DNA from 4 places in the Rhizobium sp. 62_C5_N11_2 genome. Region 1 is predicted to be linked to each of the others. Evidence: predicted binding sites of a transcription regulator. Region 1 holds the regulator's gene; each other region holds the start of a gene.
What was found. Region 1 encodes PhoB, which activates phosphate uptake and scavenging genes when phosphate is short. Its sites were predicted from a motif close to TGTCATNNANCTGTCAT; they were not measured.
Positions count from the first base shown of each region.

Region 1 (7,506 bases):
GAAGATCATCGCCAGCATCTTGCCGGCGAGCGGCTTGTCGCCCTTGCCGGCCTTGAAGGCCTGCTTGCGGGCGAGCGCATCGTTCATGATGGTTCTGAGATCGGCTGATGTGACCGCCGAAAGATCGAGGAAATGTTTAGGGCTCATATCGTCTTCTTACCTGTGCTGCGCCCGAAGGCGGCAATCTCTTCAAGCCGTCTTCTTGACCTTGGAGGCGCGAATGCTTTCGGCGGCGCGCTCGATGCGGGCAAGGCCCTCGCGGGCTTCCTCGGCGGTAACCACGAGGGGCGGAAGAAGGCGGATGACGTTGTCGCCGGCGGGTACGCCGAGCAGATGGGCGGCGCGGATCGCCTGCAGCAGTTCGGCGGAGGGAACGGCAGCCTTGATGCCGAGCAACAGCCCCTCGCCTCTGATATCTTCGATCACATCGGGATAACGATCCTTCAGTGAGGCGAGGCCCTGGCGGAAGACCAGTGCGACGTCGCGCACATGCTGGAGGAAGCCATCGGCAAGGATGATGTCGAGCACGGCACTGCCGACGGCCATGGCGAGCGGATTGCCGCCATAGGTCGAGCCATGCGTGCCGGCCTTCATGCCGGAGGCGGCCTCTGAAGTGGCAAGGCAGGCGCCGAGCGGAAAACCGCCGCCGATGCCCTTGGCGACAGCCATGATGTCGGGGGTGACGCCCGCCCATTCATGGGCGAAGAGCTTGCCGGTGCGGCCGACGCCGGTCTGGACCTCGTCGAGGATCAACAGCAGGCCGTTGTCGTCGCAGAGCTGGCGGAGCGCCTTCATGAATTCGGTGGTGGCAGGACGGACGCCGCCCTCGCCCTGCACTGGCTCGATGAGAATCCCAGCCGTGGCATCGGTAATCGCGGCGCGGACCGCTTCGATGTCGCCGAAAGCCACCTGATCGAAACCCGGCGCCTTGGGGCCGAAGCCTTCGAGATATTTCTCCTGGCCGCCGGCGGCGATCGTCGCCAGCGTCCGTCCGTGGAAGGCGCCTTCGAAGGTGATGATATGGAAGCGCTCGGGATGGCCCTTGGAAAACTGGTAGCGGCGCGCCGTCTTGATCGCGCATTCGAGCGCCTCGGCGCCCGAATTGGTGAAGAACACCTTGTCGGCGAAGGTGGCGTCCGTCAGCCGTTTCGCCAGACGTTCCTGGCCGGGGATCTCATAGATGTTCGACAGGTGCCAGACCTTGTCGGCCTGCTCCTTCAGTGCGCCCACAACATGCGGATTGCTGTGGCCGACTGAGGTGACGGCAACGCCTGCGCCGAAATCAAGATATCGCTCGCCGCTTTCGGTGATCAGCCACACGCCCTCGCCTCGCTCGAACCGCAGCGGGGCACGAGAATAGGTGTCATAAAGCGGCGCGGCTTCAGCCATGGCGCGATCTCCATCAAGTTGCCGGGCAATGACTCCGGCTAAGGAAACCAGGCCCGAAAAATCAAAAATGCCGCCTTGCGGCGGCGAGTGGCACTATTTCCTTTTCGCGCTGCAATGTCAACAAAACTGCGCCCTTAGCGTATGCAGCAAGGGTGTACAGCGGCATTTTCAGTCTTCAACAGGCATTATTGCAGAAATGCCACGCAGAGGCAGCAAGTTGGGGAAAACTACGAATTCGATTCATCCGGATTCATGCGACTCTTGTCACGGAGTCAGCCTCACACTAGGTTAAAGATCAATTACTAGACTGCATGCGGCGGAACTAGTCACCAAAATTGATCAAGCGTTTCTTGTTTCGGAGCTCCCGGGACAACGGTGAGGGATTCTGCCATCACCAACGCAAACGGTGGAGACAGGGCATGAACTGGACAGACGAGCGGGTCGAGAAACTCAAGAAACTTTGGGCCGAAGGACTGAGCGCCAGCCAGATCGCTGCGCAGCTTGGCGGAGTCAGCAGAAACGCGGTCATCGGCAAAGTGCACCGGCTAAGCCTTCCGGGCCGTGCCAAGGCCGGCGGCACCAACACCGCCGCACGAACGCCGAAGCGCAATACGTCGGCGCCGCGCGCGCCGAACTACGCCTCACGGGTCGCCACGCGCACCGTTACCCGCCAGCAGGGCGCGACCATGCTGAAGGAAGAGATCGAGATCGAAACGATCGAGGAAATGGAATACGTGCCGAGAGGCAACGTGGTCGTGCCGATTTCCCGACGCCTCGGCTTGACGGAACTGACCGAACGCACCTGCAAGTGGCCGGTCGGCGATCCGCTGAAGGACGACTTCCATTTCTGCGGCTGCGAATCCCCCGACAATTCGCCCTATTGCGGCTACCACCAGAAGCTTGCCTACCAGCCGGTCAACGAACGCCGCCGGGCGGCCGCGCGGGCCAGCTGAGCGGTCTGACCATCGTTAGAATGCAGAAAAACGGGCCGAGTGGCCCGTTTTTTAATGCAATTTTGGTTTGTGCCTATGGCTGCCCCTCATCCGGCTGCCGCCACCTTCTCCCCGCGCGCGGGGAGAAGGGGATATGCCGTGACCTCTCCGTTCCCCGCCAACCTTTCGCGGGGCACGTCCCCTCGCCCCGTTTACGGGGAGAGGGTTAGGGTGAGGGGCAGACGTCAGCACGAGCGACTTTGTCAGCAACCAGAACGGAAGCCCTCAGGCTTCCATCGAATAGCCGGCGCCGCGGACGGTGCGGATGACGTCCTGCATGTTGGAAAAATTCAGCGCCTTGCGCAGGCGGCCGACATGGACGTCGACGGTGCGCTCGTCGACATAAATATCGTGGCCCCAGACGCCGTCGAGAAGCTGCGAGCGGGAGAAGACCCGACCCGGTGACGACATCAGGAATTCCAACAGGCGGAATTCGGTGGGGCCGAGGCGGACTTCGCGGGTCTTGCGATGGACGCGATGGGTCTCGCGGTCGAGCTCGATGTCACCGCATTTCAGTACCGTCGACAACACCTCGGGGCGGGCGCGGCGCAGCATCGCCTTGACGCGGGCAACGAGCTCGGGGGTCGAGAAGGGCTTGACGACATAATCGTCGGCGCCCGTCGACAATCCGCGAACACGCTCGCTCTCCTCGCCGCGCGCCGTCAGCATGATGATCGGCAGGCGCTCGGTTTCCGGCCGCATGCGCAGGCGCCGGCAGAGCTCGATGCCGGAGACGCCGGGCAGCATCCAATCAAGGATGAGAAGATCGGGCGTGCGCTCCTGAAGCCGCATTTCGGCTTCGTCGCCACGAAGGATGGTATCGACCTCGAAGCCTTCCGCTTCGAGATTGTAGCGAAGAAGCACGCTGAGGGCTTCCTCGTCTTCAACAACTGCTACTCTCGGGATCATGCGTGTCGGTCTCCTCGCGCATGATCCTTAAATCGGGGGTGATTTAAGCAATGCATCCTGCGCAAATTCAGAAATTGGCTGCGACCTCTTTGCGCGCCCGGACGGGCGCGCACGCAATTGACTGGTCCGGGCGACTGGCCCGGCGGTTATTCGGTGACCGCGCCCACGGTGTTGGCGCTGTCGTCCTTCGGACGGTCGCCTTCCGGCTGCGCGCCTGTCGTCATGTAATAGATCGTCTCGGCGATGTTGGTGGCGTGGTCGCCGATGCGCTCGATGTTCTTGGCGCAGAAGAGAAGATGCGTGCAGCTGGTGATGTTGCGCGGATCTTCCATCATGTAGGTCAGGAGCTCGCGGAACAGCGAGGTGTACATCGCGTCGATCTCATTGTCGCGTTCGCGGATCGCATTCGCCTTGTCGGCGGAACGATTGGTATAGACATCGAGCACTTCCTTGAGCTGGACGAGCGCCAGCTCGGACAGATGCTCGAGGCCGCGGGCGAGCTTGCGGGGAACACCGGTGCTTTGCACGGCGATGACGCGCTTGGCGGTGTTCTTGCCGAGGTCGCCGACACGTTCGAGATCGGCGGCGATGCGGATCGAACCCATGATTTCGCGCAGGTCCGAAGCCATCGGCTGACGGCGGGCGATGGTGACGATCGCCTTGTCGCCGATTTCGCGTTCGGCGTGATCGAGGATCACGTCGTCGGAGATGACCTTCTGCGCCAGCGCGGTATCGCCATTGACGAGGGCGCGCACGGCTTCGCTGACCATCTGCTCGGCCAGGCCGCCCATTTCGGAAATCCGCCTGGACAGGAACTTCAAATCATCATCATAGGCAGAAAAAATATGTGTCGATGCCATGGGGCTTTATCCTCGAATAACGGGAAGGCTTGGTGTCGCCAAAATCAGCCGAAGCGACCCATGATGTAGTCCTGGGTGCGCGGATCGTCGGGATTGGTGAACATCTTGTCGGTGTCGTTCTCCTCGACGAGATTGCCGAGGTGGAACATGGCGGTGCGCTGCGAGACGCGCGCGGCCTGCTGCATGGAGTGGGTGACGATGACGATCGTGTAGTTCTCGCGCAGCTCGTGGATCAGCTCCTCGACCTTGGCGGTGGCGATCGGGTCGAGCGCCGAGCAGGGCTCGTCCATCAGGATGACTTCAGGGCTGACGGCAACGGCACGGGCAATGCAGAGGCGCTGCTGCTGACCGCCCGACAGGCCGGTGCCGGATTCGTGCACGCGGTCCTTGACTTCGTTCCAGAGACCGGCGCGCTGCAGGCTGGTCTCGACGATCTGGTCGAGATCGGCCTTCGACTTGGCAAGGCCATGGATGCGCGGGCCGTAGGAGACGTTTTCATAGATCGTCTTCGGGAACGGGTTCGGCTTCTGAAAGACCATGCCGACGCGGGCGCGAAGTTCGACGACGTCGATATCGGGATCATAGATATCGTCGGTGTCGAGGGTGATCTTGCCGGTGACGCGGCAGCCGTCGATCGTGTCGTTCATGCGGTTGAGGCTGCGCAGGAAGGTCGACTTGCCGCAGCCGGACGGGCCGATCAGGGCGGTTACGGTGTTTTCGCGGATGTTCAGGTTCACATCGAAAAGCGCGCGCTTTTCGCCGTAGTAAACCGAGACATCCTTTCCGATCATCTTATACGGGACGTTGCTCATCTTGTGATCCAGCGCCTTTTCAACTGCAGCTTCCGTCAACATGTTCATGATGTTTAACTCCGTTTACCAGCGGCGCTCGAAGCGACGACGCAAGAGGATGGCGCCCATGTTCATGACGATCAGGAACAGGAGCAGGACGATGATGGCACCCGAAGTACGCTCGACGAAGGCACGTTCGGCCTCGTTGGCCCACATATAGACCTGCACGGGCAGAGCCGTCGAGGGATCGAGCGGTGTCGTCGGCGCATTGGCGACGAAGGCGACCATGCCGATCAAGAGCAGCGGCGCGGTTTCGCCGAGCGCATGCGCCAGGCCGATGATCGTGCCGGTGAGGATGCCGGGCATGGCGAGCGGCAGAACATGGTGGAACACCATCTGCATCTTCGAAGCGCCAAGGCCAAGGGCTGCGGCGCGGATCGACGGCGGCACGGCGCGCAGCGCCGCACGCGTCGCGATGATGATCGTCGGCAGGGTCATCAGCGTCAGCACCAGGCCACCGACCAGCGAAGCCGAGCGCGGCAGGCCGATGAAGTTGATGAAGACGGAAAGACCGAGCAGGCCGTAGACGATCGAAGGGACCGCGGCGAGGTTGTTGATGTTGACCTCGATCAGATCCGTCAGCTTGTTCTTCGGTGCGAACTCCTCGAGATAGATCGAGGCGGCGACGCCGATCGGCAGAGCGAGCACGAGGACGATCAGCATCAGGTAGAGCGAGCCGATCAGGGCGACGCCAAGGCCTGCGGCCTCCGGACGGCTGGAATTGCCATTGACGAAGAGGCCGGTGTTGAACTGCTTGTGGAGAGCGCCGCTCGCCTTCAGCTCGTTCATCCAGGCAACCTGCTTGTCGTTGACCTTGCGGTTCTTCTCATCGACCGACAGATCGATCTGGCCCTTGTTGGCGCTGTCGACATTGGCGTCGGCGAGCACCGTGACGTTGACCGTCTTGCCGATGATCGACGGATCGGCGACGACCATGTCGCGCAGCTGGACCGGCGCACCCTTGGAGAGCATCGCGGATGCATCGCGCACATCGGGACGGCTTGCGGCATTGACGTTCAGCTGCTTGACGATCGCGTCGCGCAGGAGAACCGGGTAGTTGGCGGCGATCAGCACCGAAGGGTCGGTCGCACGCTTATTGTTCGGGTCGATCGTCTTCTCGGAGAATTCGATCGGCAGGGTAATCGCCGTCTGCTGGAAGGCGGTGTAGCCTTTGCCGATCACCGTCCACAACAGGATGAAGAGGAAGACGAGGCCGAAGGTGATGGCGGCGATGCCATAGACCTGGAACCGGCGCTCGGCGGCGTAGCGGCGCTTGATGCCGATATCGCGGCGCACTGGCGCCTTGGAAACCGTGACGCCTGAAGTGGGAGAAACAATATCCGTCATTCGTACTGCTCCCGGTATTTGCGCACGATGTAGAGCGCGTAGATATTGAGGCAAAGCGTGATGCAGAACAGCGTGATGCCAAGGGCAAAGGCAACCAGCGTCTGCGGCGAGGTGAACTCAAGGTCACCAGTCAGCTGGTTGACGATCTTGACGGTCACCGTCGTCATTGGCTCGAAGGGGTTGATCTGGATGCGGGCGGCGACACCGGCGGCCAGCACGACGATCATGGTTTCGCCGATGGCGCGCGAAGCCGTCATCAGCAATGCGCCGACGATGCCGGGAAGAGCGGCGGGGAGAACCACTTTCTTGATGGTTTCGGAGCGTGTGGCCCCAAGACCGAGCGAACCGTCACGCAGGGCACGCGGCACGGCGGTGATGATGTCGTCCGACAGCGAGGACACGTAGGGGATCAGCATGATGCCCATGACGATGCCGGCCGTCAGAACGCTCTGCGCCTGGATGAAGTTGCTATAGTTGCCGCTGAGAAGACCGCTGATTTGGGCGGAGAAATCGCGCAGGAACGGGCCGACGGTGACGAGCGCGAAGAAGCCGTAGACGATTGTCGGAATCCCGGCGAGCACTTCGAGGAGCGGCTTGGCGACCCCGCGCACTTTCGGCGAAGCGTATTCGGCCATGTAGATGGCGGCGAAGAGGCCGACCGGCACGGCGACCAGCATCGCCACCAGGCCGATATAAATCGTGCCGAGCAGCAACGGGATGAGGCCGAACTGGCCGAAGGACGAGCTGCCGGCGCCGGCAAAGCGCGGATCCCAGACGGTGCCGAAGAAGAAGTCCATGGCGGGAACGGCCGCAAAGAAGCGCGCAGCTTCCGACAGCATGGAGAGCACGATGCCGATCGTCGTCAGAATGGCGATCGAGGAGGCGAGCAGTAGGCCCCAGAGCATGACGCGCTCGACCCGGTTGCGGGCGCGGAAGCGCGGAGCGATGGAGCGCAGCGCATAGAAGGCGCCGGCAACCGCGAGAGCGAAGACAACAGCCGTCATGGCGATGCGGCTCGTCATGCTCATGGTGTTGAGCTTTTTGGCGGCGTCGAGCATGTAAGGCAGCGGCTGGCCGGCAAGCGGCACACCCTTTTCGAGGAGCTTGGCCTGCAGGGCTGCGGGATCGCTGGAGACCGCCGCAGCTTCATCCGCGGTC
Region 1 covers NZ_JBPWPW010000001.1:180,810-188,315, reverse strand. The annotation lists gene argF (ornithine carbamoyltransferase) at 1-147, opposite strand, end outside; gene AB8B31_RS00990 (aspartate aminotransferase family protein) at 190-1,389, opposite strand; gene AB8B31_RS00985 (GcrA family cell cycle regulator) at 1,809-2,342, shown strand; gene phoB (phosphate regulon transcriptional regulator PhoB) at 2,607-3,290, opposite strand; gene phoU (phosphate signaling complex protein PhoU) at 3,437-4,150, opposite strand; gene pstB (phosphate ABC transporter ATP-binding protein PstB) at 4,195-5,010, opposite strand; gene pstA (phosphate ABC transporter permease PstA) at 5,026-6,348, opposite strand; gene pstC (phosphate ABC transporter permease subunit PstC) at 6,345-7,506, opposite strand, start outside.

Region 2 (7,506 bases), on a different contig from region 1:
GTTCTGTCAACCAAGTTGCGACTTTAATCATACTAATATGGATTTCAGAAAAAAGTGTTCAATTACAATTACTTGTGAGACTTAATCGGCCGTCGAAACTGGAAAGAATCGTGATATTTAAATCAAGATTTCCGATTTTGATTTTTCAGACGTGTAGCCGCATGATGATATCGCGGCCGTGATTTCCGAAGCCGCGACCGAAAATATTGACGCCGCCGGTATGGCCGGCATTCTCCGCGATGCCGACCCGGAGCCGGATGGACGAATGTTGGGCAAGCGCGAGGTCGCTGAGCGTGACATTCGATGCGGCGATACCGTCGATGAAGGTTCCGCGCGTGGAGATGCGCCAAGTCTTCATCATCCCATATTGCGAGCCCTCGAGCTTCCACCATGCCGGCGTGAAGGCGCCGCGCTTGTCGCCATAGTCGCCGGGCGACGTCCAGGTTCCGATGGCCATTCCATTGACCCAGAGAGTTATGTCGGAGGGCCAGTCCGGATTGGTGCCCGGCACCTCGGACGACAGCTCCAGCGAGAACTCTATGGCGCGGATATCCTTGTTCAACACCTTGGCGTTGTTGGGGAATTTATATTCCACATATCCCCTGCCGAACCAGACGAGCCCGGCCTGCATGCGCTGCGGATCGAGGAAATAGTCGGGCACATCGAGCGGGCCGATGACGCTCTCGGTGGAGCAAAGACCGCACGGCGCATGGACGTCACAACTGGTGTAGAGCCCCACCGGCATCTCGACTTCGATAATATTGTTGGCCCTTTGGGCCGCACTTTCCTCGAAGCTGATCAGAATTTCGCTGTAGATCGCCGAGCAGATCTTCTGATTTCCCTTCCGGGCCTTCGTCAGCTGGGAATCCACCAGCCGGGCGTCTTCCAAAATCTGGATTCCGGTGGCGACGGTCGATTGAGGAAGAGAAAGGGCACGCGCGATATCGTTGATATTCATCGGCCCTTTGGCGCAAAGCAGCTTGAGCATCTCCAGCCGCGCCGGCGCCGAAAGCGCGCGTATCGCATCATTATTCTCGCCGGCGGCAATGGTCAAAAACGAGCGTTCCATCATTCCCCCACTATTTCCGATGAAATGATGTATATCTGAAAATATGATACATCAAGTGGGAATGCGTCGACGGTTTGTAAGATAGCGGTGCGGTTTCAAGCCGCTATCCCCACCCACTGTGGCATCCAGCCGCCGACCTTAGTGTTCGCGAAGCCGCTGCTCGCGTGAAACTTGAAAAGACAGCTTTTTTATCAAGCGCTCAAAGCAGAGAAGTTATCTGAAATTCAGAAGGTAACTGAAGCGAGCAGAAGCGAAATGGAGTGAGCTTCGGCAAGCACGGGGAGCGCAGCGTCGAAGAAGAGCCGTTTCTGCCGTTTGTCTTGGTGGTCGGAACGAGAGGAAGGCGTCACAAAGGGACATTGCGTAAGGCTCTATCCGATCACCTGGTCAGCCAAAACAATCAGGTCACTTGGAAGCGAGACCTCTATTTGCCGGGCAGCATTGAGATTGATGACTAGTTCGAGACGGCGAACGTATTGGACAGGAATGTCACCAGGTTCGGTCCCCCTCAGGATTTCATCGACCTGATTGGCCATTTGACTCGCCGCAGCGGCGAGACTTGTGCCGTATGATATCAGCGGGCCGTATCTTGCGTGATCGCGGCCAAAGATGGCCGGAAGCCGGGCGGCGGTCGCCAGCCTAACGATCTCTGCCCCGTATGTCGTGGTTCGCGGCACTTCCAAGCATAAGAGAGCCTCTGCGCCAGCGGCCGCGAACTCGGCGAAAGCCGGCGCGAGATCATTCTCGCCCTTTAGGAGAAAGATGTGCGCATCCAAGCATTCGGCCTGAGCTGCTGTCTTCGAAAGGTTCGGCAAGATGTCTGGGACACCGGCATCGCCAAGAACCGCCAAACGGCAGAGCCCGGGTATTACCCTCTTCAGGATACGGATCTGCTCACGTATCTGGCCTGGATCGAAATTGGTGCATCCGGTCGTTCTGCCGCCGGGCCTTTCCGGTTTGTCGACCATACTTGCGGAAACAGGGTCCAGCACGATAGCAAAGACAATCGGAATATCCGGCGCCGCGCTGCGCGCGGCCCAATACGTCACGGCGCCGACGACGGCGATCACGTCGGCTCCGCATTGAACGAGGTCGGACGCGAGCGCCGGGAGCTCATCCAAGCGGCCTTCGGCGAAGCGCGCTTCGAACCGGGCGGTTTCTCCATCCCTGTATCCGAGCTCATGCATCTGTTCGCAGAAGGCGGCGAAGCTCGGATACGTTTTGTCGCCTGCCAGGAGAACGCCGACAATGGGACACCCGGTAGACGCCCTTTTAGCATGCCATCCGAAGCGACTTTCCATGTGAATGCCACTCCACATCTTCGTTCCGCACCGCAGATTCTCATACCAGTAATGGAATCTGGTCTCTAGCCTACAGCTTCAAAAGCCGCAATGGGATCAACTACGCCTTAGCAGCCTCAAACCGGAACGACAGAAACCGCTCGAGAGCGGAAGTCGCTCCATCCGTCTTCTGCATTTGACAAATTAACCGCTTAACCGCATCCGCTGCCAAGCAAGCATGGGTTTCGCATACATTCCCAAAAGTAGGACGGATTCGCTACTTTCGTGTCGTGACGCCGTCACGATCGATTGGCAGGGCACAGCCGCTCATATCCCCATTGAGTATCGGGGTCATGAGATGCGTTTCCCCGCCTCGACCTGAATACCACCACAAGCGTGGTCCACCGGCCTGGGTCAATGCCCGGTCGCCTCGGGCTGCAGATCGGCATCGGTCAGGGTTTTGAGGAAGGCGACGATGTCGTCGATTTCGGGATCGGTGAGGGCAGGCGCGTCGCCCGGCTTTCGGCCGAAGGGCGGATCCTGATTGAGGTTATCCCAATAGGCCTGCGGCAGGTCGTCATATTTCCGAACCGTGCCGTCGGCATTGCGGGGATACCAGCGGCCGGGATCGCTGTCGCGCGTCGCATAGAAGGAGACGACGTCGCGCAGCGAGTGGAAATAGCCGTTGTGGAAGAAGCTCTTCTTCAACGCGACATTGCGCAGCGTCGGGGTGCGGAACAGACCGCAATATTCGCCGCGTCCGGCAAAGTCGGTGCGTTGGGGACCGCAAAGGCCGAGATCATGATAGTTGGGATTGTTGTTGGCAGGGATCGCCATGTTGCGGGGTGCGGCGAGCCCGAGGAAGCCGAAATCGGAAAATTGCGGCGGCTCGCCGTCATCGGCGGGCTCGCTCAGATGACAGCTCGAACAATTGCCCTTGGCCGGATCCTCGAACAGCTGTCGTCCGTGCAGCTCCTGCGCCGTCAGCGTCGCCTTGCCGGCGAGAAAAGCGTCGTAGCGGCTGGAATAGGGATAGAAATCCGGGGCGCTCTGTTCGAAGGTGGCGAGCGCCTCGGCGGCGGCATCGAAGGCATCCTGAGGATTGTCGAACACCGTCTCGCCGAATGCCGCCTTGATGTCGTCGGCATAGGCGGCCTTGCGCAGCTTCGCCACTACCTCGGCCGCATCCTTGTTGCCCATCTCGAAGGGCGACAGCAGCGGGATCTTCGCCTGATCGGCGCCGTGATCGACCCGGCCGTCCCAGGTCAGGCCGCCCGTCGGGCCGTTGTCGACGCTTTCATCGCCCTCGTCCTCGGAATCGTAATAATGCTCGGTGAAGGATGGCACCGATTGCAGGTAACGCAGCGTCGGAACGGCGCGCAGCCCCGGCTGATCCCGATGTTCGCCACCCATTTCGACCGGCATGGCCGATGCCGGGCCGAAGGCGTGATTGGGATCATGGCAGGACGCGCAGGCCTGGAGCCCCGAGGCCGACAGCGAGGGATCTGAGAATATCTTGCGGCCAAGTGCGGTGAGCGTTTCGGCTCGGGCGAAGGCGTCAGTGCGCGACATTGGTCCGGGATGAACGCCGACAGCAGTCGCCGCGCTGCTTTGCCGCAGGGGAAGAATGGCAAGACCAAGCGTCAAGGCACCCATGCCGACGGCCAAGCCGGAGCGCACAAGCCAGATGATCTTCGTCGTCATGATAAGGATTCCAATAAGTTAGCACTGGTTTCCGCCATGATCGAACCTCGCTGCAACAAATTGATGACGGCGATCCCACTGCGGCATCACGGCAACCCCTGATGTCACAAAGTTGATAGACGGCCGGAATAGCGTCGAGGTGCCCCCGAGCGTTCTTCGCTCCCTCTAGCCAACGCCCCCTAGCCATGAGGTACCCCCGTGAAAAGACTGAAACTCCTCCATTCGATCTGTCTCGCCGGATCGGCCATCGTGCCGTTTGCGGTGGCGACGGCAGCCCATGCGGCGCCGGCCGGTTACGACAAGATCGACAATGTCGTCGTCATCTATGCCGAGAACCGCAGCTTCGATAATCTCTATGGCAGCTTTCCCGGCGCCGACGGGCTCTCGAACGCGACCGCCGATCGCACACGCCAGCTCGATCGCGATGGCCAGCCGCTGTCCGAACTGCCGCCGGCCTGGGGTGGCCTCACCGCCAAGGGTGTGACGCCTGCCGTCACCGAGGCGCAGTCGGCCCATCTCGCCAACGCCTCCTTCGCGATCGACGATCCGAAGGGCTTCGCCCAAGCGCCTTCGGTCATCACCCGTGATCTCTGGCATCGCTTCTACCAGGAGCAGATGCAGATCGACGGCGGCAAGAACGACAAGTTCGTCGCCTGGGCCGATTCCGGCAGCCTGGTCATGGGCCATTACGACGGCTCCATCCTGCCGATGTGGCAGGTCGCCAAGAAATACGTCATGGCCGACAACTTCTTCCAGGGCGCCTTCGGCGGTTCGTTCCTCAACCATTTCGCGTTGATCTGCGCCTGCGCGCCCTATTATCCCAACGCCGACAAGAGCCCGGCCAAACCCACGATCGCCAAGGTGGATGCGGACGGTACGTCGCTGACGGTGGCGGAGAATGCCCCGAAGTCGGCACTGGAGGGCGCACCGAAATTCGTCTCCGACGGCACGCTGACGCCTGACTTCTACGCCGTCAACACCATGCAGCCGCCCTACCAGCCGAGCGCCAATCCGCCGGCCAAGGATGGTGACGCGGCCTATGCCGATCCGGCGGCGGCAACGACGCTGCCGCCGCAGCATGAAATCACCATTGGCGACCTGCTGTCGCTGAAGGGTGTCAGCTGGGCCTGGTACGGCGGCGCCTGGCAGGCAGCCCTGGACGGCAAGAACGCTACCCCGGTGCCGAACTTCCAGTTCCATCACCAGCCGTTCAACTATTTCGCCAATTTCGCGCCCGGCACCCAGGCGCGTGCGGATCATCTGAGGGATGGCGGTCTTGGCGGCGAGGCCTTCCTCAAAGATATCGACGGCGGCAAGCTGCCGGCGGTTTCCTTCTACAAGCCGCAGGGCAATCTCAACGAACATGGCGGTTATGCCGATGTTTCGAGCGGCGACCAGCATCTTGCCGATATCGTTTCCCACCTCGAGAAGAGCCCGCAATGGGGCCATATGCTCGTCATCGTCACCTATGACGAGAATGGCGGCTTTTGGGATCACGTCGCGCCGCCGAAGGCCGACCGCTGGGGTCCGGGCAACCGCATTCCGGCCTTCATCATCTCGCCCTTCGCCAAGGGCGGCATGGTCGATCATACCCAGTACGACACGACGTCGATCATCCGCTTCATCACCGCCCGCTACGATCTGCCGGTGCTGCCCGGCATCGTCGCTCGCGACAAGGCGCTGCGCTACAACGACCGGCCGCCGATGGGCGACCTGACTGCTGCGCTGGACCTGACGCATTGACCGATCGGAGCGGCCCCGGCGCTGGCCGGGGTCGCTCTCCCTTCAGGCTTACCGTCACCGCCGCAGCAGCGGCCGCAACGCGGCCTGCGTTTCTTTCAGCAGCGGCAGATAGCGCTCCTTCATCTCCGCCGCCGGCACGAGAGCGGCCGGCGCGCCGATATTGATCGCCGCGACCGTTTCGCCGCGGTCGTTGTCGATGGGCACGGCAATGGAGCAGAGACCGATCTCCAGCTCCTGATCGATGATGGCGTAACCCTCGGTGCGGACACGGCGGAATTCGGCGATCAGTTCATCCGGATCGGTCCTGGTATTCGCAGTGTTTTGCTTCAGCTCGCTACGGGCCAGGATGGCGCGCGCCTCGCTCTCGGTAAGGGCTGCGAGCAGAACGCGCCCCATCGAGGCGCAGTAGGCGGGCAGGCGGCTGCCGGGGGTGAGATTGATCGACATGACGCGGCGCTGCGAAGCGCGGGCGATATAGACGATGTCGGTGCCGTCGAGCACCGACGCCGAGGCGCTCTGGCCGGCCTTTTCCGAGAGATGATCGAGATGCGGCTGCAGCAGCGCCGGCAGCGGCGTCGCTGAGAGATAGGCATGGCCAAGGCGCAGGATCTTCGGCGTCAGCGTGAAGAATTTGCCGTCATAATCGGCATAACCGAGTTCGGCAAGCGTCAGCAGCGAGCGGCGCACGGTGGCGCGGTCAAGCTCCGTCAGCTTGGCGGCCTCGGCAATGGAAAGCCGCTGCCGTGTTTCACCGAACGCTTCGATGACCTTCAGGCCGCGGGCGAAGCCGCTGACGAAATCCGTTTCGCGCATGGGTCCAGTCTCCAATGGATTCATTCACTTTGTGCGATATATGAACAAATGTCAAATATCGCACAAATACATTGCCGCTTGGCCCGCCGCGCTTTATGTCTACGCCAGAGGACGGGATGGAGAGCTCCCGCTCGCATAGCCAAGGAGAGATCCCGCATGGACAAGACAGTCGGGAGCACGGCGGAAGCCGTCTCTGAGATCGGAGATGGCGCGACCGTCATGATCGGTGGTTTTGGTGGCTCGGGCGCGCCGATCGAGCTCATTCATGCCTTGATCGACAAGGGCGCCAAAAACCTCACCGTGATCAACAACAATGCCGGCAACGGGCGCATCGGTATCGCCGCGATGATCGATGCCGGCATGGTGCGGAAGATGATCTGCTCTTTCCCGCGTTCGTCGGATCCGCGCGCCTTCACCGACAAATATTTGGCCGGCGAAATCGAGCTCGAGCTGGTGCCCCAGGGAACGCTTGCCGAGCGCATCCGCGCCGGCGGGGCCGGCATCCCGGCCTTTTATACGCCGACGGCCTACGGCACCGAACTGGCCGACGGCAAAGTCATCGCCGAATTCGATGGCCGCCATTACGTGCAGGAGCGCTGGCTGAAGGCCGACTTCGCGATCGTCAAGGCTGCGATCGCCGACATCCAGGGCAACCTCACCTACAACAAGGCCGCCCGCAACTTCAATCCGCTGATGTGCATGGCGGCGGCGAAGACCATCGTCCAGGTCTCATCCATCGTGCCAGCTGGCGGAATCGATCCCGAGCAGGTGGTGACACCAGGCATATTCGTCGATCGCGTCGTCACTGTTCCCAATCCCCAGCAGGAAGAAGAGCTCATTCGAGCCGGAGTGGCCTACGTATGACCAACGACACTTGCGAAGACATCAAGCTTTCCA
Region 2 covers NZ_JBPWPW010000003.1:220,185-227,690, forward strand. The annotation lists gene AB8B31_RS30120 (ArsR/SmtB family transcription factor) at 146-1,072, opposite strand; gene AB8B31_RS30125 (ABC transporter substrate-binding protein) at 1,441-2,370, opposite strand; gene AB8B31_RS30130 (cytochrome-c peroxidase) at 2,764-4,053, opposite strand; gene AB8B31_RS30135 (acid phosphatase) at 4,252-5,796, shown strand; gene AB8B31_RS30140 (IclR family transcriptional regulator domain-containing protein) at 5,851-6,609, opposite strand; gene AB8B31_RS30145 (3-oxoacid CoA-transferase subunit A) at 6,766-7,473, shown strand; gene AB8B31_RS30150 (3-oxoacid CoA-transferase subunit B) at 7,470-7,506, shown strand, end outside.
Region 2: the regulator PhoB is predicted to act here: its motif matches at 4,106-4,122, upstream of AB8B31_RS30135 (acid phosphatase).

Region 3 (7,506 bases), 4.2 Mb from region 1:
ATATCGGCCAGGAGATCGACGGCAGGTAGGCCTTCTCGGTAGATAAGCCTTCATCGACACCCATACCCGAAAACGCCGCTGCGACATGCGGCGTTTTTCATTTGCGGAAATCAAAGCCGCCGCCCGACGCCGCCTTGCGTCGCTCCTCCTGGGCCGGGGCCGGCAGGGTCGGTCCCGAGATGACGCAGTTGCGGCCGGAGGCCTTGGCGGCATAAAGCGCCAGATCGGCACGTTTGACCAGATCCTCGAAGTTCCGGTTGGAGGCTTCATTTGGCCGTCCGGCGCACCCGAAACTCGCCGTCACCTTGAGAACATCGCCGCTCGGCAGCGGGATTTCCGCCGCCTCGATTGCCAGCCGCACGCGCTCGGCAACGATTGCGGCATCGTCAGGCGTCGAATCCGGCAGAAGCGCCAGGAACTCCTCGCCGCCATGGCGCACCAAGAGATCGAAGGAACGAAAATTCTCACGTGCAACGCCCGCGACCTGCCGGAGTACGGCATCGCCGGCGTCATGCCCGTTGATATCGTTGATCTTTTTGAAATGATCGAGGTCGAAGAGCACAACGGAAATCCAGCGTGATCCATGCTCGGCCTGTGTGAGAAGCGCAGATGCAGCGACCTCGAAGCCGCGCCTGTTGTAAAGACCGGTCAGAAGATCGGTCTGGGCGGCGCTACGCAACTCGCCCACCAGCGCCTCCCTATCCTGCGTCAGCCGGTCGATCAGCCGCAGCCCCTTTGCCGCCAGCACCATCACCAATGTGGCGAGAATCAGCAGGCCGGCACACAGCGCCAGGATCCGCGTCAGGTGAATGTGCGAGCGCATGGAAAGATTTTCGCCGGTCTCGTGAATATCTTTTGCGGCCTCGATCATCTTCTGCTGCAGGAAGGTCATGCGTTCGCTCTGCGCAGCGGCCCAGACGTCATGCACGGCGCCTGTCGGCCGCGATCCGGCGAGAATGGCATCGGTGATCGCATTCGCCTTCACCTGGTTGCTGCGGCCGAGATAGGCAACGATGTCGCGCACGATCGGCGCGGAGGAATGGAAGACCATATGATCCATGCCCTCGCCGAGCATGACCTTGCCCTGCACGAAGAGCTCTACCGGCAATCTGGCGGAAACACCGTGATCGAGGTAGCGGGTGCCAACGCCGGTAATTAGCCTTTCGCCGTAATAGGTGAGCAGGATGCCCATCAGCTGGTTGGATTTCTCAAGCAGCACCGGATCGCTGATCAGCGGTGAGAGCGCATCGACGACAGCAAGCTGCTTGAGAGCCGCATACCAGTAGATGGAACCGGGATCGCTGCCGGTATAACGCCCCTGGTCGACGGCGCTGCGCGCAGCGATGATGCGGCTGTAGGCAAGGCTGAGAATCGATAATTCGCCGACGAGCCCCTCGTCGAGCGCATCGCGGGAGGGCAGGCTGGCATAAAAAGCGCGGCGCTCCCGATCGAGCGTCACCCGGCTTTGCAACATGTCGGCGGCAGTCCGGCTGTTTGGACGTGCGAGGTAGCGGCGGGTGGCGCCGATTTCACTCAGGATCTCGGTGGCGGCGATGGACCCGCCACGGGCAAGCACATCGGCGAACTGCCGGTCCTTTTCAAGGTTCCTGTATTGTGTGACCGAAGAACGTATGACGACGACGCCTTCGATGAGCATGAAGACGAAGGGCAGCATGATAGCGGCCAGGATAACCTTTTTGATGGTTTCGAACTTCATCGCCAATCGCCACGGTGATCAAAACCTCGGTCGTACCCGACCAATTGACGGCGAGCTTAACAACAATCCTTAAAAAAGTGATAAACTGGCATGTCCCTAGATTTCGGGACGAATGAAGTCGCGTGTCTCGGCGTCCATGACCCACAGTTCACCGGTAGAAATGTCGAACCAGGCGCCGTGGAGATGAAGGTTTCCCGCCTCCTCGAGAGCCTTGATATCGGGGAAGCTTCTGAGATTGTTGATTGAATTGCGGATGGAGACACGCTCCAGCGCCGTCTGCCGCTCGGCGGCCGTCATCACGTCGTTGCTCTGGATCTGCTCGGCGGCAGGTTTGACCAGCGACATCCAGCGGCCGATGAAGTCACCGGGCGACAATGGCTCGGCATTCGGATCGAGCGCAGCGCGGATGCCACCGCAGCGGCCGTGACCCATCACGACGATATCCGAGACCTTCAGCACCTGCACGGCAAATTCGAGTGCGGCCGACGTCGAATGAAAATGGCCATCCGGCTCGTAGGGCGGCACCATGTTGGCGACGTTGCGGATGACGAAGAGCTCGCCCGGGCCGGCATCGAAGATCAGCTCCGGTGCCGCGCGAGAATCCGAACAGGCAATGACAAGCGTATGGGGACTTTGACCGTTTTCGGCAAGCTGCCGATACCTGTCGCGGGCGTCGGAATAGCGCCCGTTCATGAAGTTGCGATAGCCGTCCAGAAGAGGGTTTGGAAAACGCTGCATGCTTCTGGATTAGCGCGCGCGGACGACAAGATCAACTGCTGCACCGCAAAATGAACATATTGGCAGATGCGTCACTTTTTCCGCCGCTGCGCCGGGTGCACGAGCCGGCGCATCTGCACCATGGCCATCGGCGTTGAAAGGCTGGAAGCATCGCTTGCCAGCATCAACTCGTTGCTGCCGCGCTTGACGGCCCGCGCAAGCACCTCGAAGACGCTGGCGGTGGCAAGCTGCAGCGCCTTTTCGTCCTCGAGCCCGGAAAGCAGGCGCGACAGGAAGACGGCGGCGAGCAGGTCGCCGAGACCATTCGGCGGGTTTTCGACGACACGGTGCTCGGCAAGAAGCGCGTGGCGACCGGAAAGATAAAGATTGCCGGTACCGCCCGCCATCATCGGCACGGCTGAAGTGACGAGCATGCGCGATGGTCCGAGCGCGAGCGCCGCCTCCATGATCGTACTGTTGTCTTCGAGGGCCGCCCCCGAAAGCCATGCAAGCTCGTACCGGTTCGGCGTCGCGAGCGAGGCAAGCGGAATGAGATGATCGCGAATAGCCTCTGCAGTTGCTTCCGGCACGTAAAGGCCGCCGAGATCGCCCATGACGGGATCGCAGACATAGAGCAGCTCGGGATTGTTTTGCCGGAGCGCACCGATCAGCCGAGCGACGGAGCGCGCCTGGGCGGCATTGCCGAAATAGCCCGAAAGCACCGCCTTGACTTCGCCGATCCAGGGCGCGCGGATCAGATCGTCGATCGCCGCGTCGAAATCCGTTTCCGCAAAAGTCAGCCGCGTCGAGCGGCCGTGGCCGGGATGCCAGGGCAGCACGATGGTCGGCATGGCCCAGACCGGATGACCGAGCGTCTCCAATGCAAAGACGGCTGCCCGGTTTCCGACCGAGCCACGCACCACATGGCTGGAAATGACGATGACTGCGCCCGCTGCATTTTCCGACATGATACCCAAGATCCGAATGATGACCGCGTTTGATGATCTTTTTGACGCCACGCTGTCAACCATTCTTCATGCGAGCGTGGAAATGTTCGCCGGGACGAAAAACCGGGAGACGGGACTTTCCCTTTCGTTTGGCGACGAAAGCGGAAAATCTCTTACAATTTCTCATTTCCAGCGCCAAAAAAGCATCAAAACAATCCTTCGGTCCGCTCTTTTAGAGATTTTTTCGAAGAATCTTCTGCTAGCTTGCGAAAAATCAGACATTGAGGGAGGCGATCCATGGCTGCCAGAAACAATCCGAAACGGGAAAAGCAGATCGAAAGCGCGCGCAAGATCGCCAAGGCGACGGGTGACGCGCATCTCGATCCGGAAATTCTCTTCGGCCGGGCAAGCAATGACGATCTCGAACTCTACACGCCGGAGATGCTGGCACTCTCCGCCGTGCATTCGGCAAAGGAGCTCGCCGCCTGGAACGGTAAGGTGCCTCGTGTCGGCATCGACACCATTGCCGATGTGACGCCTGACGGCATCGCGGTCTCGGTGCTTTCGGTCACCGACCAGAACATGCCTTTTCTTTTTGAATCGGTCATGGGCGAAGTGACGAGCACCTATCGCGACCTGTTCATGGCCGTGCATCCCATCCTGATCATGGAGAAGGGCAAGGCGCCGGCGCTTTATTCCGCCGATCACCCAAGCGATCCGGCCAACCGCGTCAGCCATATCCAGCTTCATATTGCGCCCCTCAATTCCGCCCAGGCCGCCGATCTCGTCAAACGCATCGAAAAAGTGCTCGAACAGGTCCGCCTGTCGGTTTCCGACTGGAAGCCGATGCTTTCCAAGATTGACGGAGTGATCGCAGAGCTTGCGGCCAATGGCGCCAGCCGGAAGAAGGCCGATCGCGACGAAGCCGTCGCTTTCCTGACCTGGCTGCGCGATGAAAATTTCACGTTCCTCGGCATGCGGGAATATGTCTATTCCGGCAAGGGGAGCAATGCCAAGGTCGAGCGCGACAAGGGTGCTGGCCTCGGCATCCTTTCCAATCCCGATGTATTGGTGCTGCGCACCGGCAAGGACGCCGTAACGACAACGCCTGAGATCCTTGCCTTCCTCGACGGCCCCGACTTCCTGATCGTCACCAAGGCGAATGTGAAATCGATCGTCCATCGCCGGGCCTATATGGACTACGTCGGCGTCAAGCGCTTCGACGCTGAGGGCAACGTCACCGGCGAACTGCGCATCGTCGGCCTCTTCACCTCGACGGCCTATACCTCGCTCGCCTCCGAAATCCCGCTGCTACGTTCCAAGATCGAGAAGGTGAAGGAACATTTCGGCTTCGACCCGATGAGCCATTCCGGCCGCATGCTCGACAACACGCTTGAGTCCTATCCGCGCGACGACCTTTTCCAGATCGACACGACGCTACTTGCAAGTTTTGCTGAACAGATCAATGACTTGGCCGATCGGCCGCGCGTGCGCGTCCTGCCGCGAATCGACCATTTCGACCGCTTCGTCTCGGTGATCATCTACGTGCCGCGCGAGGAATATGACTCGATCGTACGCGAACGGATCGGCACCTATCTGAAGACTGTTTATGACGGCCGTGTCTCTGCCTATTACCCGGCTTTCCCGGAAGGGGGCGTGGCGCGCGTGCATTTCATCATCGGCCGCTCGGGCGGCAAGACGCCGCGCATTCCGCAGGCAAAGCTCGAGCAGGCGATCCGCGAAATCACGGCCCGCTGGGACGACCGTTTCGAGGCGTTGGCCGGGGCCAAGGCGCCGAAGATATCCGTCGACCAAGCCTTCCAGGATTCCTTCACCCCGGAGGAAACCGTGGCCGACCTCGCCGATATCGGCGCCTGCGCCGCCGGCGAGCCGCTTCGCATCCAGTTCTACCATCGCCAGGAGGAACAGGGACGCACCCTTTCCTTGAAGATCTTTCACGCCGGCGGCCAGCTGGCGCTGTCGCGCCGAGTGCCGCTCCTCGAGAATCTCGGCTTCAATGTCGTCAGCGAACGCACCTTCGACATCGGGGTGCCTGCCGCTGATGGAGAAACCAAACTCGTCGTGTTGCACGACATGGAGCTCGAGGCCCGCAACGGCGGCGAAATCGACTTGCAGCGTTACGGCGCCGCCCTCGAGGAAGCCTTCGTCGCCGCCTTCGCCGGCACGATCGACAATGACAGCTTCAACCGGCTGATCCTTTCGGCCGGGCTCTCGGCGCGCGAGACGAATGTTCTGCGCGCCTATGCGCGTTATCTCCGGCAGGCCGGCATCGCCTATTCGCAGGATTATATCGCGACGACTCTCGACAAATATCCCGGTGTCGCCGCTGCTATCTTCCGTCTCTTCCATGACACGCTCGACACCAGGCTTTCGGAGAAGGCTCGCGTGAAGAAGCTTGCCGAATTGCATCAGGCGATCGAGACCGAGCTTGCAAACGTGCCGAGCCTTGACGACGATCGCATCCTGCGCCGCTACGTCAATATCGTCGATGCGACGCTGCGCACCAATTATTTCCAGAAGAACCCGGACGGCTCGCCGAAGCCGATGCTGGCCTTCAAGCTCGATCCGCATCTGGTGGACGGATTGCCGCAGCCGAAACCCTTCCGCGAGATGTTCGTCTATGGCGTCGAGGTCGAAGGCGTTCACCTGCGCTTCGGCAAGGTGGCGCGCGGCGGCCTTCGCTGGTCGGATCGCGCCGAGGATTACCGCACCGAAGTGCTCGGCCTCGTCAAGGCCCAGCAGGTCAAGAACGCGGTGATCGTGCCGGTCGGCGCCAAGGGTGGTTTTTATCCGAAGAAGCTTCCTGTCGGCGGCAGCCGCGACGAGATCTTCAATGCCGGCCGTGAAGCTTACAAGACCTACATCCGCACGCTGCTTTCGATCACCGATAATATATCGGGCGCCGATATCGTGCCGCCGAAGGATACGGTCAGGCTCGATGGTGATGACCCCTATTTCGTCGTCGCCGCCGACAAGGGCACTGCGACCTTCTCCGACACCGCCAATGCCTTGGCGCAGGAAGCCGGCTTCTGGCTGGACGACGCCTTTGCCTCCGGCGGCTCGGCCGGTTACGACCATAAGAAGATGGGCATCACTGCCCGCGGCGCCTGGGAAACCGTGAAACGCCATTTCCGAGAAATGGACACCGATATCCAGACGACGCCCTTCACCGTCGCCGGCGTCGGCGACATGTCGGGCGACGTCTTCGGCAACGGCATGCTGCTCTCTCCCAAAATCCGGCTCATATCAGCCTTCGATCACCGCGACATCATCATCGATCCCGACCCCGATATGGAAAAGACGCTGGCCGAACGCCAGCGGCTCTTCGACCTGCCGCGTTCAAGCTGGCAGGATTTCGACAAGAGCGTGCTGTCGAAGGGTGCGATGATCATTTCCCGCGCCGCGAAATCGGTCACGCTGACGCCGGAAGCGGTTGCCGCGATCGGCATCGACAAGGCCGTAGCCACGCCCTTCGAGATCATGATGGCGATCCTGAAGAGCCCGGTCGACCTGCTCTGGTTCGGCGGCATCGGCACCTATGTGAAAGCGCCGTCCGAAACCGACACCGAAGTCGGCGACCGCGCCAACGACCCGATCCGCATCACCGCGGTGGAAGTGCGTGCCAAGGTGATCGGCGAAGGCGCAAACCTCGGCGTTACCCAGAAGGGCCGCATCGCCTACGGTCTGAAGGGCGGGCGCTGCAACTCCGACGCCATCGACAACTCGGCCGGCGTCAACACCTCGGACGTCGAGGTCAACATCAAGATCGCGTTGGCAGCCGCCATGCATGACGGGCGCCTGACGCGCGCAAAACGCGACCAGCTTCTTTCTTCGATGACCGGCGAAGTGGCGACCCTGGTGCTGCGCAACAACTACCTGCAGTCCCTGGCGATCTCACTGACCGAACGCAAGGGCACGGCAAACGGTCTGCAGCTCGGCCGCTTCATGACTGTGCTCGAGGGCGCCGGCCAGCTGAACCGCAAGGTCGAGACGCTGCCGGACGACCAGACCCTGGCCGAACGCTATACGGCCGGCAAGCCGCTGACGCGGCCGGAAATCGGTGTGCTGGTATCTTATGCCAAGATCGTGCTCTTCGACGCGCTG
Region 3 covers NZ_JBPWPW010000001.1:4,395,956-4,403,461, forward strand. The annotation lists gene AB8B31_RS21550 (lytic murein transglycosylase) at 1-29, shown strand, start outside; gene AB8B31_RS21555 (GGDEF domain-containing protein) at 98-1,717, opposite strand; gene AB8B31_RS21560 (carbonic anhydrase) at 1,814-2,455, opposite strand; gene pdxY (pyridoxal kinase PdxY) at 2,527-3,402, opposite strand; gene AB8B31_RS21570 (NAD-glutamate dehydrogenase) at 3,679-7,506, shown strand, end outside.
Region 3: the regulator PhoB is predicted to act here: its motif matches at 3,456-3,472, upstream of AB8B31_RS21570 (NAD-glutamate dehydrogenase).

Region 4 (7,506 bases), 3.4 Mb from region 1:
CGGGGCGCCAAAGCCGATGATCGTCTTGCAGGCGATGAAGGTCGGGCGGTCGGACTTGTGGGCAGCTTCGATCGCGTCGGCGATGGCAGCCTGATCGTGACCGTCGATCTCGATCGTGTTCCAGTGAACGGCCTTGAAGCGGGCGATCTGATCGGTGGAATCCGACAGCGACACGGCGCCGTCGATGGTGATCGAGTTGTTGTCCCAGAACAGAACGAGCTTGTTGAGCTTCAGGTGGCCGGCGAGCGCGATGGCTTCATGGCTGATGCCCTCCATCAGGCAGCCGTCGCCGCAGATCGCATAGGTATAGTGATCCTGGAGATCGGAGCCGAATTCCTCGCGCAGCTTGCGTTCGGCAATCGCCATGCCGACGGAATTGGCAATACCCTGGCCGAGCGGACCGGTGGTCGTTTCGATGCCGGTCGCGTGACCATATTCCGGATGGCCGGCGGTCTTCGAGCCGAGCTGGCGGAACTGCTTCAGATCTTCGATCGTCATGTCAGGATAGCCGGTCAGATACAGCACCGAGTAGAGCAGCATCGAGCCATGGCCGGCCGACAGCACGAAGCGATCGCGGTTCGGCCAGTGCGGCTTCTTCGGATCGAACTTCAGATATTTGGTGAACAGGACCGTTGCCACGTCAGCCATGCCCATCGGCATGCCCGGGTGGCCGGAGTTCGCCTTTTCAACGGCGTCCATGGCGAGAAAACGGATCGCATTCGCCATCCGGTCGTGTTGTTCGGGAGAGGTCATGGCTTTTCCGCAAGTTCCGGGTGTCGGGGGATGGCCTCGAGCCTCCAAGACCATCGAGTGAAAGCGGCAGAGACATAGCAGTTGGGACGGGCAAGTCAATAAATGGCGGGCCAAATCCGGGCGGGCAGCGGCGATTTTTGACATTTGATCGCGCGATTGTACAAATGACGAATTTGATGCGACGAGCATGTGGAAAACGCTCATCCACAGGATAGGCTGGCGGACAAGTGACAGGATTTATTGACGGGCCGTCGGCGAGCTGCATATCCTTTTGAAATCGCAGGATCGGCGCGGCGTGCCGATTCGCGGATCCTGCGCGGGAATCGGAAAGACATGATGCCCACAGGCAAAACCATGGAAGCAGCGCTCAACGAATTGAGACAGGCGATTTCGAGCCTCGAAAACGCCGTCGACATGCGCGTCGAGCGGCAGCGCGAGCAGGGCGAGATCGAGGGCGAGGTGCGGCGCGTGCACGCCGACCGCTCCCGGCTGGCGCAGGAGCTCGATCAGGCCGAATTCCGCGCCAACCGGCTGGAAGAGGTCAATCGCGAAGTATCGCGGCGGCTGGTGACGGCGATGGAAACGATCCGCGCAGTTCTGGATCGCTGATAGAAAGAGTTTGGCATGGCGCAGGTGACGGTAACGATCGACGGCAAGGCCTATCGCATGGCCTGCGAGGAAGGGCAGGAGGATCACCTGACCGATCTCGCCACCCGTTTCGACCGCTATGTCGGCCATCTCAAGGACCAGTTCGGCGAAATCGGTGATCTCAGGATCACCGTCATGGCCGGCATCATGATCGTGGACGAGATTGCCGAGCTGACGCGCCGCGTGGCCGGATTGGAATCCGAGCTCGAGTCGCTACGCGGCAATCGCGATACGGTGCTTGCTGCGACCGCCCGGACCGAAGAAAATCTTGCGGCAGCGCTGAGCGAGGTCTCGAGCCGCATCCGCGGCATCACCGACAAGCTGAATGGCCGGTCCGCCCCGGAACTCAATTGATCTCAATTAAATAGGGGCGGCCTTCCGTCGCCACTGGCGCGTCAGCGCAAACAACCTTATATATCGCCATGCGGTCTGCGCCTCTCGACAGGAACCACAATCCCTGGGGCCATACTCGATCCAAAGGGAGCTGTCCCTGGCCAGGCCCGTGGGCCTGGACACACGGCGCCCACCTACGTTTGTAGGCACCCAGGATCGTAAACATCCATCGGTGGTCGTGGATCGCACCCTTCCCTTTTATCGTCGGCCGGGATCCCGGATATGGCGGGCGAACGCGCGGCTTCCGCGTCCGCCCTTGTCAGTGCGCGACTACTTCTTCAGACCTGGAAGGGTGACCTGAAAGACCTGGAACATGGTGTCGACGTCGGCACCGCCGTCCGCCTTGTAGGCTGCACCCACCTGGAAACCATCCTGCGTCAAGAAGTCGTTGTCATTGGCGACGAACAGGAAGTAGTCGTCCGGCAGGTTCGGGTCGAGAACGCTCGCAAGCCCCATGGCTTCCCATTTTTCCGACAGATTGTTCTTGTCGTTCGGCGCGCCGTTGTGCAGGCCGAAGCGGGCAAGCTCGGCCTTGTCGTTGAGGTCGATGAAGGGTGTCAGCGTCGCCGGCGTCAGCGAGGGATCGACGACGCCCTTCGGCGCGATCGGCTTGCCGGCGTCGAAATCGCTGCCGGCGATGTCGGTCGCAGCGGAAACGTCGACAATACCGACCTTGCGGTAGAGCGAGGTGTCACCCTTCAGGCCCTGGCCGTTGCCGCTGTCGCGGGCGAGCATCAGAAAGGTCTTGTCGGAAAGAGCGACGATTTCGCTCTCCGCGGCGATCGTCGTCTTGTCCTTGGCGTCCTTGAAGACCGGCAGCGGTACGACATATTCGTGCACCAGTTTCAGATGATCGGGATCGGCGGCGTCATAGATCATGGCGCGGGTATTTTGGCGGGTCGAGCCGGAATCGCCGCCGTCCTGGCGGGCAGCCGACTGCAGCACTGATATGATGAACTTACCGTCCGGCGTCATCGCCATGCCTTCGAGACCCTGGTTGTTCTGGCGGCCGGTCTCTGGATCCTTCGGGTCCGGCGTAGATGCGCCGGGGCCGGGATTGTTGGAGGCGAAGCTCAGCGCGCCCTTGCGCATCGGCAAAAGAGCTTTCGGCGGCTGGGTGGCAGACAGCAGGTGGCCGTCGGCCGAGAAGTGATAGATATAAGGGCCATATTCATCGCTGACGAACATGGTACCGTCGGCCATGCGGATGATGGCTTCATTGTCGAGCGCGATCTTGCCGTTCGTCGCCTGCGGCAGCGGCGGAAAATCGCCGGCAGCGGGGCGGACGCCGGATTCCGGGTCGAGACCCGTCATGTCGCCACCCTTGTCGTCGATGAAGAGCGTGGAATCGACGAGCTTTGCGTCGACGCCAGACTGTTCCTTGCCGGCCTCGGGTGCCGCACCCGGAGCGGTCGGTGTCAGGCCGATCGAGATGGTGTTCAGGCGGGGCCGATAGTCGACGGTGCCAACGGCGTTGTAACCGCGGTCGGGCAGCAGGTAGAGCGTGCCTTTGTAGCTGGCGCCGTCGCGACTCCAGGCGGCAGGATCGACTGCCATGCCCGAGCCGGAACCGAAAGTCTCGCCGAATTTGTCACGCTGGTTGGCCGGGATACGCCCGATGCCGACCAGGCCCTTGTTGACGAAGGTGAGGCCACCGACGGTGGCGGAATTCTCGGCACTTGCGACGGCCGGAATGGCGGCGGATGCGGCGAGAACCGCGGCGAACAGCCGCGATGCGTATGGTCTGACATTCTTCATGGAAATACCCTCTCGGTCAAAAGCGCTCTCGAAACGGTTTCCGCCCGCAGGCTGGACACCGCTTCAAATGACACCCCGGCCTGGATTCGATTTCCCGATGGCACAACATGCCCTGGATTTCGTCGCCCCATATCCCCGGCAGACGGTCTATGACGGGATCATGATATCTGGATGACACTTACTTCTCAGTGAAAGCGTCGTGCTGAAGAGGATCTCAGCTTTCGGCTATCCGCATTCCAGCTCGCTGCTCTATCCGACCGGATAGGGCCCTTCGGCAAAGATTTCGTCGTGGTAGCCTTTGGAGCCGATATCCAGTGCCAAGGGGCTTCGCCATTCCCTGTGGTCGCGCAGGCAATCGAGCACGAAACGGAAATCATATCGCGGCTGCCAGCCGAGGTCCCGTCTTGCGCGTTCGTTGACATAGACACGGTCGAGCGCCGGAAACATTTTCCAGCCGCGTGACGCGTAGAGGGCGCCTGCACCCGGGAACAGCCGTTCGACGACATGAGGCGCGTTATGCCTGATCGCGGCAAGATCGCTCGCCGAAAACGGCGTCGTGGCGGAGACGATGTAGCGGCCAAAGCCGATTGCCGGTGCCTTTTCCAGCGCCAGCAGATGGGCGCCGACCACATCGCTGATGTCGACGCGGCGGTGAAGAAGCTCGTTGGCCTGGGCATTCTCCGCCGAATATCTGTTTCGAATGGCGGGATCGTCGTCGTTTTCGGGAAAGAAACGCGCCGTCCTGAGAATGACCACCGGCAGGCCGGATTTGCGGGCAAAGAGTTCGCACAGGCCTTCGGCGGCGAGTTTCGTTACGCCGTAGATGTTTTTTGCGACGGGAAGCACGTCCTCGGTCACCCATGCCGCCGGTTCGCCGGCAACCGGCGTCAATGCCGCGCCGAAGGTGCTGGTGGTGCTGGTGAAGACGAAGCTCGCGACGCCTGCGGCGGTCGCCTCTTCGAGCAGGTGCAGAGCGCCGGCGATATTGGTGTCGAGGAAATCGTAATTGCCGTGGGTCGCTACATGCGGCTTGTGCAGCGTCGCGGCATGGATGACGTGGCTGATGCCTGACATCGCCTGCCGGACGAAGGCGCGATCACTGATCGAGCCGACCATGTCGGTGAAAGCCGAGGGCTTGATATCGATGCCGCGCACCCAGCGGCTTTCCGCCCTCAGGGTTCGCATCAGCGCCTCGCCGAGATGGCCGGCACTTCCCGTCACCAGTATCGTCATCACATCGTCTCCTGACCGTTCGGCGGCGGACGCTATAAAGACTAAGGTTTCCAGACAACGCATAAATTATGCATGGGAATGCAGGAAAGCTGCAGGCTCAGCCGATGGTCGTGACGAGACGGCCGGCGCTGCCATCGGAAAGCATGATCCTTTCCCAGGTCACGCGGCCGGCGGCGATCGGCAGCAGAGCATTGCCGTTGGCGCCGGTATCGAGGGTCAGCGACGAGAGCCTGCCCGCATGCCAACCGTGCTCCTCCAGCGACTGCTCGGCGGCGGCGATTTCGGCGGAAGCGTAGGGGAACAGAGAGCGGCCGAGAAAGGCGCCGAGCGGCGCCCGCCACTCCGCCTGCCGCGGGCGGGAGGCGGAGAGCAGCCGGTGGGTGCGGTCGCAGATCAGATGCACTGGCCGGACGGAATCCTCGACCAACCGCTTCAGCGCCGCATCGACTGCTGCATGTCGCGGCGAGGCGAAAATCCGTTCCAGCTTGACGGCCTGTTCGGGTGATAGGGCGAGCTGATCGCGCTCCCAGCGTGAGATCGTCGCCTGGTTGACGCCGAGGAGCTCGGCGAGATGTCCTTGCTTCATGCTGCGCAGCAGCCGCATGCGGCGTATGCCGGCTCCCGATATCGTCATCCGTCTGATCCCGTGCCGTTTTTGCCAGCATAAGGCTTCGGCGGACCGGGCGGCAAGGCGGTTTGACGCCGGGTCATTATTCAGGCTGACCTTCCAGGTCGCCTTTCAGCCGGTCGAGGATAGAGAGCGCATGGCCGGCATAGGCGCTGATCCAGCGGTCATAGATATGCTTGATCGGCAGGCTGTTCAGGTGGTTCCAGCGCTCGCGGCCCTCCTTCCTGGCGATGACCAGGTCGGCCTCCTCCAGCACCTTCAGATGCTGCATCACCGTGCAGCGGTCCGTCTGCGGAAACATCTCGCAGAGGGTCCCTGTGGTTCGGGGGGCATCCTTGAGCAGATCGAGGATTTCGCGGCGGCGATGATGCGCCAGCGCCTTGAAGACAGGATCGTCGGTTGATTCGCTTGACATGTTATGTTTTTATAACATAATGAAGCCAAGCACAACGGAAACAGCCACAATGGAGAAGAGGAGAAGTGTCATGTCTCTCGGAATCCGCGTTTCCGGCCGCATCGGCCGCCCCGTCGCAGAGGTGTTCGATGCCGTCGTCAATCCGAAGAAGCTCAGCAGCTATTTCACCACGATTGGCGGGGCGAGCGCGCCGCTCGTGAAGGGCACGACGGTGACCTGGTGGAAGGATGCGCCGGTCGAGGTGGTCGAACTGGTGCCGGAAAGTCGCATCGTGCTGCGCTGGGATGGCGGCACCGGCGAGGACGAAGCAAGGTACAAGACGCTGGTCGAGATGAACTTCAAGCCGTTGGAAGACGGTGGCACCTTGGTGACCATTGCCGAGACCGGCTGGCGCGAAGACAATGCTGGCCGGCGCGGCAGCTATCTCAACTGCGAAGGCTGGACACAGATGCTTTGCTGCATGAAGGCTTTTGTCGAATATGCCATCAATCTGCGCGAGGGCATGTTCCTCAGCGAAATGAAGGGTGAGCCGGCCAGCGCGCCGGACATTTGACAGGACGTCGGTCTCAAGGAGGTCAGTGGCGCAATCGTCGCATTCGCCAATATCACCGAGACTTCGCTTGCCTGTCACACTGCGGGTGCTAATTTCCGGATTCGATACTTCATTTCGGTTTCCAGGAGATTCATTATGCAGCTTGGCATGGTTGGTTTGGGCCGCATGGGCAATTATATGGTCCAGCGCTTGATGCGAGGCGGTCACGAATGCGTCGTCTACGACGCCAGGCCGGAAAGCGTTGCCGAGCTCGCAGGCCTCGGTGCGACCGGCAGTGCTTCGCTCCAGGAGTTCGTCTCGAAGCTCACCCATCCACGCGCCATCTGGCTGATGCTGCCGGCGGCGATCGTCGACAAGGTGCTGGCGAGCCTGGTGCCGCTGCTTGAGAATGGCGATATCGTCATTGACGGCGGAAACTCTTATTACCATGACGACATCCGCCGCGGCGCCGACCTCATCACCAAGGGCATCCACTATGTCGATGTCGGCACAAGCGGCGGCGTCTTCGGCCTCGAGCGCGGTTATTGCCTGATGATCGGCGGCGAGAAGGGTATCGTCGAACACCTTTCCCCGATCTTCGCGACGCTGGCACCCGGCGTTGGCAAGACGGAAGCCTCGCCGAACCGGAGCGTTGAAGCGGCTGCGGCCAGCACCGCGGAGCAGGGTTACCTGCATTGCGGTCCGCATGGTGCCGGTCATTTCGTCAAGATGGTGCATAACGGCATCGAATATGGCCTGATGGCCGCCTATGCCGAAGGCATCAACATCCTGAAACACGCCAATATCGGCGCAGCCTCGCATGAGACCGATGCGGAAACCGCGCCGCTCGCCCATCCGGAACATTTCCAATACGACTTCAACCTTCAGGATGTCGCCGAAGTCTGGCGCCGCGGCAGCGTCATCACCTCCTGGCTGCTCGATCTCACGGCCGATGCGCTGCATGCTGACCCCGCACTATCGAAATATGCCGGCCGCGTTTCGGACAGCGGCGAAGGCCGCTGGACGATCATGGCGGCAATCGACGAAAGCGTGCCGACGCCGGTGCTGAGCGCTGCGCTCTACGGTCGCTTCTCCTCGCGCGACAATGACGAATTCGCCAACAAGGTGCTGTCGGCGATGCGTGCG
Region 4 covers NZ_JBPWPW010000001.1:3,532,424-3,539,929, reverse strand. The annotation lists gene tkt (transketolase) at 1-753, opposite strand, end outside; gene AB8B31_RS17630 (DUF4164 domain-containing protein) at 1,087-1,362, shown strand; gene AB8B31_RS17625 (cell division protein ZapA) at 1,378-1,755, shown strand; RNA gene ssrS (6S RNA) at 1,825-1,983, shown strand; gene AB8B31_RS17615 (esterase-like activity of phytase family protein) at 2,065-3,552, opposite strand; gene AB8B31_RS17610 (NAD-dependent epimerase/dehydratase family protein) at 3,802-4,785, opposite strand; gene AB8B31_RS17605 (helix-turn-helix transcriptional regulator) at 4,883-5,419, opposite strand; gene AB8B31_RS17600 (ArsR/SmtB family transcription factor) at 5,496-5,828, opposite strand; gene AB8B31_RS17595 (SRPBCC domain-containing protein) at 5,899-6,381, shown strand; gene gnd (phosphogluconate dehydrogenase (NAD(+)-dependent, decarboxylating)) at 6,517-7,506, shown strand, end outside.
Region 4: the regulator PhoB is predicted to act here: its motif matches at 3,713-3,729, upstream of AB8B31_RS17615 (esterase-like activity of phytase family protein).